2 regions of the Plantibacter sp. CFBP 8798 genome follow, and region 1 is predicted to be linked to the other one. Evidence: predicted binding sites of a transcription regulator. Region 1 holds the regulator's gene; the other holds the start of a gene.
What was found. Region 1 encodes HrcA, which represses chaperone genes, less so after heat shock. Its sites were predicted from a motif close to TTNGCACTCGNNNNNNNCGAGTGCNAA; they were not measured.
Positions count from the first base shown of each region.

Region 1 (7,544 bases):
GGGGTACGCGTCGCTCGACTACGAGCCCTCCGGTCAGCAGGCCGCCGATCTCGTGAAGGTCGACATCCTGCTGCAGGGCGACCAGGTCGACGCGTTCAGCGCCATCGTCCACCGCGAGAAGGCGTACGCCTACGGCGTGCTCATGACCGAGCGCCTGAAGAAGCTCATCCCGCGCCAGCAGTTCGAGGTGCCGATCCAGGCCGCCATCGGTGCGCGGATCATCGCCCGCGAGTCGGTCCGTGCCATGCGCAAGGACGTCCTGGCCAAGTGCTACGGCGGTGACATCACCCGCAAGCGCAAGCTCCTCGAGAAGCAGAAGGAGGGCAAGAAGCGGATGAAGATGGTCGGCAAGGTCGAGGTGCCTCAGGAAGCGTTCATCGCAGCGCTCTCCGGGGACGTGGAGACGAAGGACAAGAAGTGAACGCACGACGCAGTTCGTTCGAGGACGAGGCGGTCGACTACGCGGCCGTCGGTGCCACCCAGCGGACCGACCTCCTGCAGTACCCGCCGGAGGGTTACGTGCCGTCGGAGGACGAGTTCCGCCTCGGGAGCGGCGAGGAGCGGTTCGCCCTCGCGAGCAGCGCCCTCCTCACCTGGGGGCTGCATCGCTCGAGTGGCGTGGAGATCTCCGAGGTGCACCCCGGCACGGGCGTGCAGTACGGCGGCATCGCCTTCGCCGAGGACGGTACGCCGCTGGAACCCATCGAGACGCACGAGGAGCAACGCTTCGCCGAGGACGGCACGCCGTTCATCACGCCGGGCACGACGGTCGTCTTCGCCGGCACCGTCGGCGGGGAACCGCTCGTCGGGCCGCATCGCGTCATCTCCGTCACCGAGGAGCCGGGTCACGTGAGCCTGGCCATCGGCACGATGGAGGGCGATCCGGAGAGCGGCGAGCAGTCCTTCACGATCGAGCAGCGCGAGGACGACTCCGTCTGGATCGTCGTGCGCTCGTTCTTCCGCCCGACGAAGGGTGCAGCGAAGCTCGTCGGCTCCAAGCGCCGCCGCAAGACCATGAACGACGCCTACCTCCGCGCACTCCTGCCGTCGCGCGGCGTCTGAGCGACGGACCGTGCCGAGCGCCCTCCCACTCGCCGATCCGGCCCCGTCCGACGGACTCCTCCCGGAGACGGCGGCCGTCGGTGCCCACGAACGCAACTTCGGGGTCTACCTGCACGTCCCGTTCTGCCGGGTCCGATGCGGCTACTGCGACTTCAACACCTACACGGCGACCGAGCTCCGCGGCGCGAAGCAGTCTGACTACGCCGACGAGGCGGTCGCGGAACTCCGCTTCGGCAAGTCCGTCCTGGCGTCATCGACCGTCCCCGATCGTCCGGTCTCGACCGTGTTCTTCGGTGGCGGGACGCCGACCCTCCTCCCCGCTGACGACCTGGTCCGCATGCTCCGAGGCGTGACGGACAACTTCGACCTCGCTCCCGGCGCTGAAGTGACGACCGAGGCCAACCCCGACTCCGTCGACGCCACCTACCTCCGCACGCTCGCCGAAGCCGGATTCACCCGGGTGTCCTTCGGGATGCAGTCCGCCGTGCCGAGCGTGCTCGCCACCCTCGAGCGCACGCACGATCCGGCTCGGGTGCCGCTCGTCGTGCAGTGGGCTCGCGAGGCCGGCCTCGGCGTCAGCCTGGACCTCATCTACGGGACGCCGGGGGAGACCCTGGCCGACTGGCGCGTCTCACTCGAGACGGCGATCGCCTGCGCTCCGGACCACGTGTCGGCTTATTCGCTCATCGTCGAACCCGGAACGAAACTCGCGCGCCAGATCCGCTCGGGCGTGGTGGGGACCCCCGACGAAGACCTGCAGGCCGATATGTACGAGCTCGCCGACGATCTCCTCACCGAGGCCGGCTACGGCTGGTACGAGGTCAGCAACTGGGCGACGGACGACACGCACCGCTCCCGGCACAACCTCTCCTACTGGACCGGCGAGGACTGGTGGGGTGTCGGCCCGGGCTCGCACAGTCACGTCGGCGGGGTGCGCTGGTGGAACGTCAAGCACCCGGCGGCGTACGCCCAGCGGATCGCGGCGGGGGAGTCGCCGGCCGCCGGCCGGGAGACCCTGGACGACGAGACGCGGGAACTCGAACGCATCCTGCTGCTCACCCGCACGCGGGACGGCATCCCGATCCGGACGCTCGCCCCCGAGGCTCGCACGGCCGTCGCCGGGCTCATCGCCGAGGAACTGGTCGACGCACGGCAGGCCCTGCTCGGACGGCTGGAGCTCACGCGCCGCGGACGGCTCCTCGCCGACGCGGTCGTCCGCCGTCTGGTCGGCGACTGACCCTGCCCGAGGCGCAGAACAGCCCCGCCCGGCGGACCGGACGGGGCTGTTCTCGTGCGGCTCGACGGATCAGGCCTTGATGAACTGGATCGTGAGCGGGTAGCTGTACAGCTCGCCCTTGTTCGCCTTGATCGCGGCGATGATGCTGAACACGATCACCACGACGTAGACGGCGATGATGATGAACAGACCCACGACGACGATCGTCAGGATCGAGCCGACCACGAGCGCGATCAGCATCGTCAGCTGGAAGTTCAGCGCGGTGAGCGTGTGCGCCTTGATGAACGGGCCGCGGTCCTTGAGGACCAGGTAGCCGATCAGCGGCGGGATGAATCCGAAGAAGATCCCACCGATGTGGATGAGCGTCGACCAGAGCTTCTCGTCCGACGGGCTCATGGGCTGAGCGGCGGCGTACGGCTGCTGGTACTGCGGGGCGCCTGCGGGCGGCGGCGGGTAGGAGCCGGCAGCGGGCGGCGGCGGCGCGTAGCCACCGGCGGGCGGGGGCGGGTAGGCGCCTGCGGGCGGCTGCTGCGGAGCTGCGGGAGGGGGCGTCGCGCCGTCTCCTGCAGGCGGAACCGACCCGCCCTTCGCTGGGTCGACGGGCGGCTGAGCGTTCGGATCGGACATCTTCGCACCTTTCACGGAGAGTGATATTCAATTGGTCCAGCTGAGCGTATCGCACCAGGTGTTGCTCATCAGGGACCCACGCCTGCGGCCAACGGTATTCCCGCGGCACGGGGCCGCGCAAGGGACGGCCGCGCGGAGGCCACGATATGATTGGCAGTCAGGGTCTTCGAGTGCTGATGGTCGGCGCTCCGAGGTGGATGACGGGAGGAGATCGAGATGGTGTCGGATCGCGGTCTCGAAGTGCTCCGCGTCATCGTGCAGGACTACGTCGCCTCGCGCGAGCCCGTCGGTTCCAAGACGATCGTCGACCGCCACTCCTTCGGGGTCTCCGCAGCCACCATCCGCAACGACATGGCGCAGCTCGAGGACGAAGAGCTCATCGCAGCTCCCCACACCTCTTCCGGCCGGGTGCCCACCGACAAGGGTTACCGGATGTTCGTCGACCACCTGGCCGACCGCCGTCCGCTGAACAACGCCCAACGGACGGCGATCGAGACCTTCCTCGGCGCGTCCGGCGACCTCGACGAGGTCCTGCACCGCACGGTGCGGCTGCTCTCGCAGCTGACGAACCAGGTCGCGCTCGTCCAGTACCCGATGTTCTCCCGGGCACGCGTCCGGCATCTCGAGTTGGTGAGCGTCACCTCGAACCGAGTGCTCGCGGTCATCATCCTCGACAACGGCCGCGTCGAGCAGCGGCTCATCGAGACGGAGAGCCCGGTCGACGACGATCTCATCTCGCGGCTCCGCTCGCTGTGCAACGAGGCGGTCGCGGGCCGTCCACTCCTCGACGCCCACGACGCGATCGGCGACGTCCCAGCCGACATCGCCGACCTCGATCGCGCGGCGGCCGTCCGCATCGTCGACGCGGTGCGCGAGCAACTCTCGGCGCAGCGCCAGGACCGCCTCGTCATGGCCGGCGCCGCCAACCTCGCCCGCACCGAGGACGACTTCCCCGGCAGCATCTATCCGGTCCTGGACGCCATCGAGCAGCAGGTCGTGCTGCTCCGGCTCTTCGGCGAGATGGAGTCCGAGCGCGACGGCGTGGTCGCCAGCATCGGGCGGGAGAACGCGTCGTTCGGCCTCGAGACCACGAGTGTCCTCGCCGGGAACTACCGTTCCTCTGGTGGCGAAATCGCCCGGCTCGGCGTCCTCGGCCCCACGAGAATGGACTACGCGAGCAACATGGCTGCGGTCCGCGCCGTCGCCAGGTACCTCTCGCGCATCCTCGACGCCGAGTGACGCATCCTCGTCGCGTCCCCCAACACCTTCCGCACCTCGAACGAAAGGCCCTCAGTGGCTGACTACCCCGACCACTACGCAGCACTCGGTGTCGCCAAGGAGGCGACGCCCGAAGAGATCAAGAAGGCGTACCGCCGCCTCGCACGCGAACTGCACCCCGACGTGAACCCGGGTTCCGACGCCTCGGAACGGTTCAAGGAGGTCACGCACGCCTACGACGTGCTGAGCGACCCCAAGCAGCGCCAGCAGTACGACCTCGGTCCGCAGGCTGGTGGGTTCGGTGGCGGCGACGCCGGGTTCGGCGGCTTCGGCGACATCTTCGACACCTTCTTCGGCGGTGGCGGCCAGCAGCGCGGACCCAAGTCCCGTCGCGCACGCGGGGAGGACGCCCTGTTGCGCGTCGAGCTCGACCTCGACGAGGTCATCTTCGGCACCCACCGCGACCTCGAGGTCGACACCGCCGTGCTCTGCAGCACCTGCAACGGCTCCTGCTGCCAGCCCGGCACCTCACCGGTGACCTGCGACATCTGTCACGGCACCGGCTCCATCCAGCGGGCCGTCCGCTCGCTGCTCGGCAACGTCATGACGTCGGCGCCCTGCGGCACCTGCCGCGGCTACGGCACGATCATCGCGACCCCGTGCGTCACCTGCCAGGGTCAGGGTCGGCTCCGTGCCCGCCGCACCGTCTCGGTCGACATCCCGGCCGGCGTCGACACCGGTCTGCGTCTGCAGATGCCGGGGAGCGGCGAGGTCGGCCCGGCCGGCGGCCCGAACGGCGACCTCTACCTCGAGATGAAGGTCAAGCACCACGACGTCTTCAGCCGCGACGGCGACGACCTGTTGTGCACGCTCGAAGTCCCGATGACCGACGCCATCCTCGGCCGCCAGGTCACCGTCCACGCGCTCGACGGCGACGTCGAGGTCGAGCTGCGGCCGGGCGTGCAGAGCTCCGAGGTCATCACGGTCAAGGACCGCGGTGTCACCCGTCTCCGCGGGAACAGCCGGGGCGACCTCAAGATCGGCGTCCAGGTCGTCACGCCGACGAAACTCGACCACCGCGAACGCGAGCTGATCAAGAGCTTCGCCTCGGGACGACGCCAGGGTGCTCCGGCGCTCGCGCAGTTCCAGCAGGGCCTGTTCGCGAAGATCCGCGACCGCTTCCACGGCGTCGGTTGAGATGAGTTCGCTGTACCTCCGTGAGGATCTCGAATCGACCGGTGTCGGCGACTCGGTGACCCTCCGCGGGCCCGAGGCGAAGCACGCCGTCGCCGTGAGTCGGCTGCGGGTCGGCGAGACGACGTCGATCGGCAACGGCCGGGGCCTGATCGCGACCGGACCGGTCGTGCGCAGCGAGCCGGGGGAGTTGGAGATCCGCGTCGAATCGGTCGTGGTGCATCCGGAGAACCGTCCCGGGCTCGTCCTCGTGCAGGCGCTGGCCAAGGGTGATCGCGACGAACTCGCCATCCAGGCGGCGACCGAGCTGGGTGTCGACCGGATCGTCCCGTGGGGCGCCGAGCGCAGCATCTCGAGATGGCAGGGCGACAAAGCGGTCAAGGGCCGTGCGCGCTGGCAGCTCATCGTGCGGGAGGCGTCGAAGCAGTCGATCCGCGCACGGGTCCCCGAGGTGGCCGAGGTCGTCGACACCCGCGGACTCGCGTCGATCGTCGCCGGCCGGACCGTCCTCGTGCTCGAACCCAGCGCGGCACTCGCTCTCTCGGAGCTCGACCCGTCGGCCCTGCTCGCCGAGGAACTCGTGCTCGTCGTCGGTCCGGAGGGCGGCATCTCGCCGGCGGAGCGCGAACGGCTCGAAGCGGCCGGCGCCGTCGAGGTCCGGATCGGCTCGGGCGTCCTGCGCACCTCGACGGCAGGACCGGCGGCGATCGCCGCGCTCAACCTGCTGCTCGGTCGGTGGTGACGATCCACCAGCCCGCGCATGAGGCCGCCACGAACCTTAGACTGGTGGACATGAGTGAAGCACCGTCGGTATTCAGCCGCATCGTGTCGGGGGAGATCCCGACGACCCTCCTCGCCGAGACCGATCGGGTGATCGCGTTCGCCGACATCGCACCGCAGGCGCCCGTGCACCTCCTCGTCGTCCCGAAGACCGCCGAGTACCGCGACGTCGTGGAGTTGGCCGCTGGCGACCCCTCCTTGCTCGCTGAGATGGTCGAGGTGGCGTCGTCGCTTGCGAAGGAGCACACGGGTGGCGAGTTCCGACTCGTCTTCAACACCGGCGAGTCCGCCGGGCAGACGGTCTTCCACGTGCACGCGCATGTCCTCGGCGGTTCCCTGCAGGAGGGCACCCTTGGCGGAGCCTGAGTCCTCGAACCCCGACCGCTCCGTCGCTGCGCGGACGGAGGAGGTCGAGCACGTCCTCCTGGTGGACGGGCTCGCCATGGTCCGTCTCCTCGGCCCACAGGACCGCCTCCTGACGACCGTCGAGCGCGAACACCCCGGTGTCTCGGTGCACGTGCGCGGCAATGAGATCACCATCACCGGCCCGGCGCCGCAGGCCGACGCCGCCAGACGACTCGTAGAGGAACTCATCACCATGGTCCGAGAAGGACACGACCCGGGGCCGGCGGAGGTCAGCACCTCCGCCCGCATGCTCGGGCAGGACGGCTCGGCCTCCCCGTCGGAGGTGCTCGGGCAGGTCATCCTCACCTCGCGTGGGAAGACGATCAAGGCGAAGACCGTCGGGCAGCGGGCGTACGTCGACGCGATCGACGAGAACACGATCGTGTTCGGTATCGGCCCGGCCGGTACCGGCAAGACCTACCTCGCGATGGCGAAGGCCGTGCAGGCTCTGCAGCGCAAGGAGGTCAACCGGATCATCCTGACGCGCCCGGCCGTCGAGGCCGGCGAGCGACTCGGGTACCTCCCGGGCACGCTGACGGACAAGATCGATCCGTACCTGCGTCCGCTCTACGACGCGCTCAACGAGATGATGGACCCCGAGATCGTCCCGAAGCTGCTCGCGGCCGGCACGATCGAGGTCGCACCGCTCGCCTACATGCGTGGCCGCACCCTCAACGACTCGTTCATCGTCCTCGACGAGGCGCAGAACACCACGCCCGAGCAGATGAAGATGTTCCTCACCCGGCTCGGGTTCGGGTCCAAGATCGTCGTGACCGGCGACGTCACGCAGATCGACCTGCCGACCGGTGCGTCCGGTCTGCGACTCGTCACCCGCGTGCTCAAGGACGTCGACGACATCCACTTCGCCCACCTCACGAGCGAGGACGTCGTCCGCCACACCCTCGTCGGTCGGATCGTCGACGCCTACGGCGAGTACGACGCCGTCCGACAGGCGCAGCGGTTCGAGCGCGAGCAGGCCGCCGAGTTCGCCAACCGTGCCGAGCGTCGCGGCGCAGCCAGA
Region 1 is NZ_JACYTS010000002.1:567,374-574,917, reverse strand. It holds gene lepA (translation elongation factor 4) at 1-421, shown strand, start outside; gene IFU30_RS20880 (DUF1990 family protein) at 418-1,062, shown strand; gene hemW (radical SAM family heme chaperone HemW) at 1,073-2,299, shown strand; gene IFU30_RS20375 (DUF4870 domain-containing protein) at 2,369-2,926, opposite strand; gene hrcA (heat-inducible transcriptional repressor HrcA) at 3,143-4,165, shown strand; gene dnaJ (molecular chaperone DnaJ) at 4,220-5,341, shown strand; gene IFU30_RS09685 (16S rRNA (uracil(1498)-N(3))-methyltransferase) at 5,343-6,080, shown strand; gene IFU30_RS09680 (HIT domain-containing protein) at 6,131-6,484, shown strand; gene IFU30_RS09675 (PhoH family protein) at 6,561-7,544, shown strand, end outside.

Region 2 (7,544 bases), on a different contig from region 1:
GTCGTCGCCGAGGGCCCGCCCGACACCGTCATGGAGGATCCGGCCGTCATCGACGCCTACCTCGGGAGCCACCAGGACGTCGACCTCGGGGTCGTGACCGGCAGGATCGCCGGAGAGGACAGCGCTGCGGCCGAGGAGCTGCTCGCCGAGATCGAGGACGAACGGCTCGCGGCTGGTGCCGAGCCCGAGGAGGAGCGGAAATGAGCGACGTGAAGGGTGCGCCGGTCGGCGGCACTGCGGTCAAGACCGCCGAGATGGTCGTGGAGGTCACCGATCTGACCGCCGGGTACCTCCCCGGCGTGAACATCCTGAACAGTGCCAACCTGACCGCCCGGAAGGGCGAGCTCATCGGCATCATCGGACCGAACGGTGCGGGCAAGTCGACGCTGTTGAAGGCGATCTTCGGACAGGTCAAGGTGCGCAGCGGACAGGTGCTGCTGAACGGCGAGGACATCACGGGGCTCCGGGCGAACAAGCTCGTGGCCCGCGGCGTCGGGTTCGTCCCGCAGACGAACAACGTGTTCCCGAGCCTCACCATCGAGGACAACCTCAAGATGGGGCTGTTCCAGAAGCCGAAGCAGTACAACGAACGCCTCGAGTTCGTCACCGGGATCTTCAGCGAACTCGGCAAGCGGCTCAAGCAGCGCGCTGGTTCGCTGTCGGGTGGTGAGCGCCAGATGGTCGCGATGTCGCGGGCCCTCATGATGGATCCGCATGTGCTGCTCCTCGACGAGCCGTCCGCGGGATTGTCGCCGGTGCGCCAGGACGACGCGTTCATCCGGGTCTCGGACATCAACAAGGCCGGCGTCACCACGATCATGGTCGAGCAGAACGCACGTCGCTGTCTGCAGATCTGCGACCGCGGGTACGTGCTCGACCAGGGTCGTGACGCCTACACCGGGACGGGCCGCGAGCTCCTCTCGGATGACAAGGTGATCGGCCTCTACCTGGGTACGCTCGGCCAGGACGAGGACTGATCAGGGCGATCCCCACTCGCGGGTCGGCGGGTACTTCGGTACCCTCGAACATGCTCGTCCCGGCCGCGTGCCGAGCGACGGGCCAGAAGCCACCGGATCCCGACCGGTGAACGAACCACAACTCCTCCCTCCCCCGAGGGGCACCGTCGTACCAAGACGGCCTCCTGAGACGGGGACGGAGGAGTTGTGCATTCCCCCTCCTCCTTTCGCCAGCGCGGTGCGCTGACGCGAGCGCGGTCCTGGCGCGTGAGCGCGGGTCTCCGGAGGCGCGCGCTCACGCGCTGGACCCGCGCTCACGCCGAATCCCCGCCCCCGCGGCACAGCGACCCGCGCTGAGACCTACGACCCGCGCTGGCGTCAGCGCACCGCGCTGGGCGCCGCTCCACCCTCGCTCCACCGGAGGCCGGATGGGAGTAGTTCTCCACATCGCTTCCACGACACGAGGTGACGGCGGAGGCGAACGGGCACGGTGAGGCGATGGAATCCTTCGATCTCAACCTGCTCCTCCGCCCGAACGGACTCCTCCTCGTCCGCGACGCACGTCGGGTCGGTGCCGAGCGCCTGGTGAGCGCCGCCCACCGCGACGGCGACCTGGTGCGTCTGCGGAAGGGCATCTACGTCCCTGAACCGATATGGAGTTCCCTGTCCCCCGATGACCGCTACCGGGTCCGGATCGATGCGGCGGCCGTCGCGCTCCGCAAGGACGCTCTGTTCAGCCACTACTCGGCGGCGCGGTTGTGGGGGCTTCCGATCGTGGGTCCATGGCCTCCCGAGGTGCACACGCTGACGAGCGGTGACCGCGGAGGGCGTTCGGCCCCCGGCATCATCCGTCACACGACGCAGGGCTCCGTCGCCCGACGGATGCGGTACGGGCTCGCGGTCACGGACCCGGCACGGACCGTCGTCGATCTCGCTCGGATCGCCCGCCTCGAGGACGCCGTCGCCGTCGCCGACGCTGCCCTCCGGCTCAAGCTCACCGACGAGACGGTGCTCCGCTCGCTCGCACGAGACCTGCCGGGCCGTCGGGGAGGACGGCAGGTGCGCTTTGCGATCGAATTCGCGGACCCCCTCGCCGCGAACGGTGGCGAATCGAAGATGCGGGTCGTGATCGCGCAGCTCGGTTTCGCCCTGCCGGTGCTCCAGCAGGCGTTCTCCGACGCGGACGGACCAGTCGGTGTGGTCGATGCGGTCTGGCCGGACGAGCGCATCATCCTCGAACTCGACGGCCGGCAGAAGTATGTGCGGGAGGAGTTCACGCAAGGACGGGACGTGGCCGACATCGTCCTGGCGGAGAAGCATCGGGAGGATCGGCTGCGCGCGCTCGGCTACACGGTCGTCCGCGCCACATGGGAGGACCTCGTCCATCCGAGCCGGCTCGCCGCGAAGCTCGAACGCGCGGGACTGCAACGCGCGTTCCGTTGACTCGGGCGCCCAACTGATCGCTGTCAGCGCGGTGCGCCGACGTGACCGCGCCGCACCCTCCGTCAGCGCGGTGCGCTGGCAGGCGACCCGTCGCCAGCGCGGTGCGTCGGCGTGAGCGCGCCCCGCTGTGCCGCATGGGCTCGGAATCGGCGTGAGCGCGACCCAGGCGCGTGGGCGCGGGTCTCTGGAGACCCGCGCCCACGCGCTGGACCCGCGCTCGCGTCAGCGCACCGCGCTGGCGCCACCACACACGGCACACCACACGCGGGGTGCATCGGGGGCCGGGCACGACGAAGGCCCCGGATCGCTCCGGGGCCTCGTCAGTCGCGTGGGCGACTAGTTGGTGCGGGTGTACTTGTTGTCGTCACCGTACTGGTAGATACCGATCGTCGCCTCGGTCGGGTCACCGTTCTCGTCGAACGTGATCGGACCGGAGTTGCCGTCGTAGTCGATCTTCTTGCCGTCGGCGATGGCCTTCGCACCCTCTTCGAAGGTGGTCACCTTCTCGCCCTTGTCCTTGCCACCGGACACGGACTGGAGCTGGGCCGCCATGTCGGCACCCTCGGTCGAACCGGCCTGCAGCGCCGCGAGGGCGAGCAGGATGACGGCGTCGTAGGATTCAGCCGCGTAGCTGTAGTCCTTCAGCGGCTCGCCGCCCTCGTCCTTCACGAACGCCTGGAGGCGGTCGGTGAAGTCACCGAGCTTCGCGGTGTCGAGACCGGGCAGCGTGCCCTTGGCGCCCGTCAGGGTGCCCGGAGCGAAGTCCGCGCTGTAGTCGGCGAGGTTGCCGTCGACGAAGTAGAGCTTGTCCGACGGGAAGCCGGCGAGACCGGGGACGATCGTCTTGGTCTCCTCGAACGCGATGATCGCGATCGCGTCGGGGTTCTCCGCCTTGACCGCGCTGATCTGCGCGTCGAACGAGGTGTCACCGGTGTTGTACGACTGCTCGGCGACCACTTCACCGCCGGCGCTCTCGAAGGCCTCCTTGGTGAACTTCGCGAGGCCGGTGCCGTACGAGTCGTTCAGGTAGATGATGCCGAGGGTGGCGTTGCCGTCCTCCGCGATCAGGTTCCCGAGGACCTCGCCCTGCAGCACGTCGGACGGCGCCGTCCGCCAGTAGAGACCGTTGTCGTCCCACGTCGTGAAGTCCGCGGAGGTGTTCGCCGGGGAGAACTGGATGACGCCTGCGCCGGTGACTTCGTCGATGAAGAGCTTCGACACACCCGAGGACGCTGCACCGATGATGGCCGTGACGCCCTCGGAGAGCAGACGGGGGACCTCGGTCGCGTACGCCTTGTTGTCGGAGTCACCCGAGTCGCCGAGCGTCAGGTCGATCTTGATGCCGAGGTCGGCGTCGTTGACCTCCTTGACCGCGAGACCGACACCGGCCTCCTCGGGCGGGCCGAGGAACGCGAGGTTACCGGTCTGCGGCAACGCCGTGCCGAGCTTCAGGGTCAGGTCGCCAGCAGGCTTGCTGCTGCTGCCGCTGTCGCCGCTACCACTTGAGGCGCAACCGCTCAGGACCAGCGCGCTGGCTCCGATCAGTGCGATGCCACCGAGAACGATGGAACGTGGGCGGGAGCGAGCGGCCGTGGCCTTCGAAAAGACGCTCATGGTACTCCTTGCTTGTCAGAAGAGTGGCAGCTCCAGGGGCTGCCGTTGAGTCAAGTTATCCGCTGCACGTGCGCTGGACAATGTCGTTGACGTTACAAGCGTGTAACACGACCAAATCGTTACCTCAGGAGGGCCTGTTTCGCGCTTTTCCTGCAGTGGTCGCGCGATCAGCGCTGGAATCCGCTGTTCAGACCCGCGTGGAGCGGCGCCGTTCGGCCCCGGCGGCCCGACGACCCCGCGTTGAGGCGACGAGCATGTCGACGGTGAGGATCGCGAGCGCCAGCCACACGAGACCGAAGCCCAACCAGCGCTCCGGCGGCATCGCCTCGTGCAGGACGGCGACACCGACGACGAACTGGATGATCGGTGCGAAGTACTGGATGAAACCCATCCAGGTGAGCGGGAGGCGGCGGGCAGCCGCCGCGAACAGCAGGAGCGGGACGGCGGTGATGACGCCGGCGCCGACGAGCAGCAGGGCGTGCCCGACGCCCGCGGTGCCGATGGTCAGCCCACCGGTCACGCCGACAGCGATGAGCTGGGCGATCGCGACCGGCATCAGCCACACGGTCTCGAGCGTCAACCCGGACACGGCGTCGACCGAGCCGCCCACCAATTTCTTGATGTAGCCGTAGAGGCCGAATGAGAAGGCCAGGATGAGGGCGATCCAGGGGACGCTGCCGTGCCCGATCGCGAGGACGAGGACCGCGATCACGCTCACGACCACCGCAGCCCATTGGGCTGGACGCAGCCGCTCGCGGAGGAAGAAGACGCCGAGGAAGACGGTCACGATCGGGTTGATGAAGTACCCGAGCGACGCCTCGACCACTTGGCCGTTGAGCGCACCGTAGACGTACGTCTGCCAGTTGACGTAGATGAGCGCTCCGGCGAGGCCCATCGTCAGGACGATGCGGCGCTGGCGGAGGATGCCGAACAGTCGACGCCAGGAACGGGTCGCCAGGATGAGGACGGCGCAGAAGACGAGGGAGAACAGGATCCGCCACGCCACGACCTCGAAGGCGCCGGCCGGTGCGAGGGCGATGAAGTAGAGCGGGAGCGCTCCCCAGAGGCAGTAGGCGGCGACCGCCGAGAGCAGTCCGGACCGGCTCCCCTGCTGGGGCACGGCGACGCTCGCACGTCGATCCCCTCCCCCGTCGACGGTGACGGGGTGGATGTCGACGTCGGCTGGATCGCTGGGGTTCTGCACTGGTCCAGGCTAGACCCGCGACTCCCCGCGACACCCTCCGGAAACGGACACAGCCCGAACGGCGAATGCCATTCGGGCTGTTGAGCGGCTTGAGCCGCCGGATCCGTGCGCTGGTGACTAGCGGACGACGACTGCGAGGACGTCGCGCGCGGACAGGACGAGGTAGTCCTCACCGGCGTACTTGACCTCGGTGCCACCGTACTTGGAGTAGATCACCTTGTCGCCGACGGCGACGTCGAGCGGCACGCGGTTGCCGTTGTCGTCGATGCGACCGGGTCCGACCGCCACGACCTCGCCCTCCTGGGGCTTCTCCTTGGCGGTGTCGGGGATGACCAGACCGGAAGCGGTGGTCTGCTCTGCCTCGACCTGCTTGATGACGATGCGATCCTCGAGCGGCTTGATGGAGACCGACACGGTTGACCTCTTTCTTGAAACGAAGACGTGGTTAGCACTCACACTGCGAGAGTGCTGATTCCAGTGTAGGCATGTTCTGGCACTCATGCAATGCGAGTGCCAATCAGCGACTGCTACCGTTGCCGGATGCATCCAGCTCCGCCCGAGGCCCGCTGACCATGGACCGTTCGGAACTCGTCGAACTCCTCACGGCCGACGGCCTCAGGCTCCTCGACTCCCTCCCCCCTTACCCGACGAAGGACGAGGCCGTCCGCCTGGTCGGGCGCCTGCGCAAGGAGGGCCACTCCCCCGAGCTGGTCGCGGCGGTCCTCACGCAGTCGCGATTGAGGCAGAAGGCTGTCGGCAAGTTCGGACCGTTCGCCGGCCGCATGCTGTTCACCGAGGCCGGGCTCGAACAGGCCACACGCCTTCCCGTCGCCGCGCTGCACGCCGGGCGGTTCGCCCGGGCCGGCCTCACGCGCATCGCCGACCTCGGCAGCGGCATCGGCGCCGACTCGATGGCCATGGCCTCGCTCGACCTGGAGGTCACGGCGGTCGACATCGACGAGGTCACCGCGGCCATCGCCAGCTACAACCTCGCTCCGTTCCCCACGGCGACCGTGCGGAACGCCGCCGCCGAAGACGTCTCCCTCGACGACTTCGACGCGGTCTGGTTCGATCCCGCGCGGCGCACCGCAGGACACGCCGACACCGCGCGGCTGTCGAGTGCCGCCGACTACACCCCGTCCCTCGACCTGGTCTTCGGTGCGGCGACCCGCCTTCCCACAGGCGTCAAGCTCGGGCCCGGATTCGACCGCTCCCTCATCCCCGACGACGCCGAGGCGCAGTGGGTGTCGGTCGACGGACAGCTCGTCGAGATGGCGCTCTGGTTCGGCCCGCTGGCCCGTCCGGATGTCCGACGGTCCGCGCTCCTCCTCGCGGACGGCGTCCACCACGAGTTGCGCGCCGAGGCCGACGCCGACGACGCCCCGGTGCGGGAGCTCGGCGACTACGTGCACGAACCCGACGGATCCGTGATCCGGGCCCGACTCATCGGCGACCTCGCCATCCGGTTGGAGGCCGGCATGCTCGGCCAGGGCATCGCCTACCTGACCTCCGACACCGCGACGAGCTCGCCGTTCGCCACGACCTTCCGGGTGCTCGAACGGCTGCCGATGGACGAGAAGGTCCTCAAGCGCACGATGCGTGATCGCGGGATCGGCGTCCTCGAGATCAAGAAACGGGGCGTCGACGTCGACCCCGCGGCGTTCCGGAAGCGCCTCTCGCTCAAGGGCGACGGCTCGGCGACAATCATCCTCACGAGGATCGCCGGCAAACACAGTGCGCTGCTCGTCGAACGGGTGACGCCGGCCACCGACGCCTGACCCGACGGCCTCCGCCGGGCCGCAGCGCCCCGAGGAGGATCAGGTCGAGACGTACCCGATGATCACGACGACGCTGTAGACGAGCCAGCCGACCGAGCAGGCGAGGCCGACGAACCCGGTCACGAGGCCGGTGAGGGCGCGACCTCGGCCCTGCGGCTCGCGACGCCTGGCTCCGAACCCGAGCACGATCGCGGCGATCGACAGGGGAAAGCCCCAACCGACGAAGACCGACACGACGAGCCCGACGACACCGGTGATGAGCGACCAGGTGCTCCGCGAGGTCCCGGTCGACGCGGCAGGGGTCTGCGTCTGCGACTGCTGGTACGCGGCGTAGCCACCCTGGCTCGGCGCCTGGTAGACCGCCGTCGGCACCGTCTGGAGATAGGTCGCGTGATCGCCCTGCCAACCCGCCGGAGGGGCCGAGGGGGATGAGCCCTGCTGGGCAGGGCGCGTCGGTGGCGTGACGGGCGCGCCGGCGCCGCGCTGCCAATCCGTGGGCGGCGGGGAGGCCTGACCCAGAGGCTGGTACGGCTGTTGGGCCTGGGCCTG
Region 2 is NZ_JACYTS010000001.1:1,390,155-1,397,698, reverse strand. It holds gene IFU30_RS06620 (ABC transporter ATP-binding protein) at 1-204, shown strand, start outside; gene IFU30_RS06615 (ABC transporter ATP-binding protein) at 201-977, shown strand; gene IFU30_RS06610 (hypothetical protein) at 1,455-2,399, shown strand; gene IFU30_RS06605 (ABC transporter substrate-binding protein) at 2,736-4,013, opposite strand; gene rarD (EamA family transporter RarD) at 4,201-5,133, opposite strand; gene groES (co-chaperone GroES) at 5,335-5,631, opposite strand; gene IFU30_RS06590 (class I SAM-dependent methyltransferase) at 5,790-6,995, shown strand; gene IFU30_RS06585 (DUF4190 domain-containing protein) at 7,035-7,544, opposite strand, start outside.
Region 2: a site for HrcA is predicted at 5,708-5,734, ahead of groES (co-chaperone GroES). Genes of this name have one in related genera too.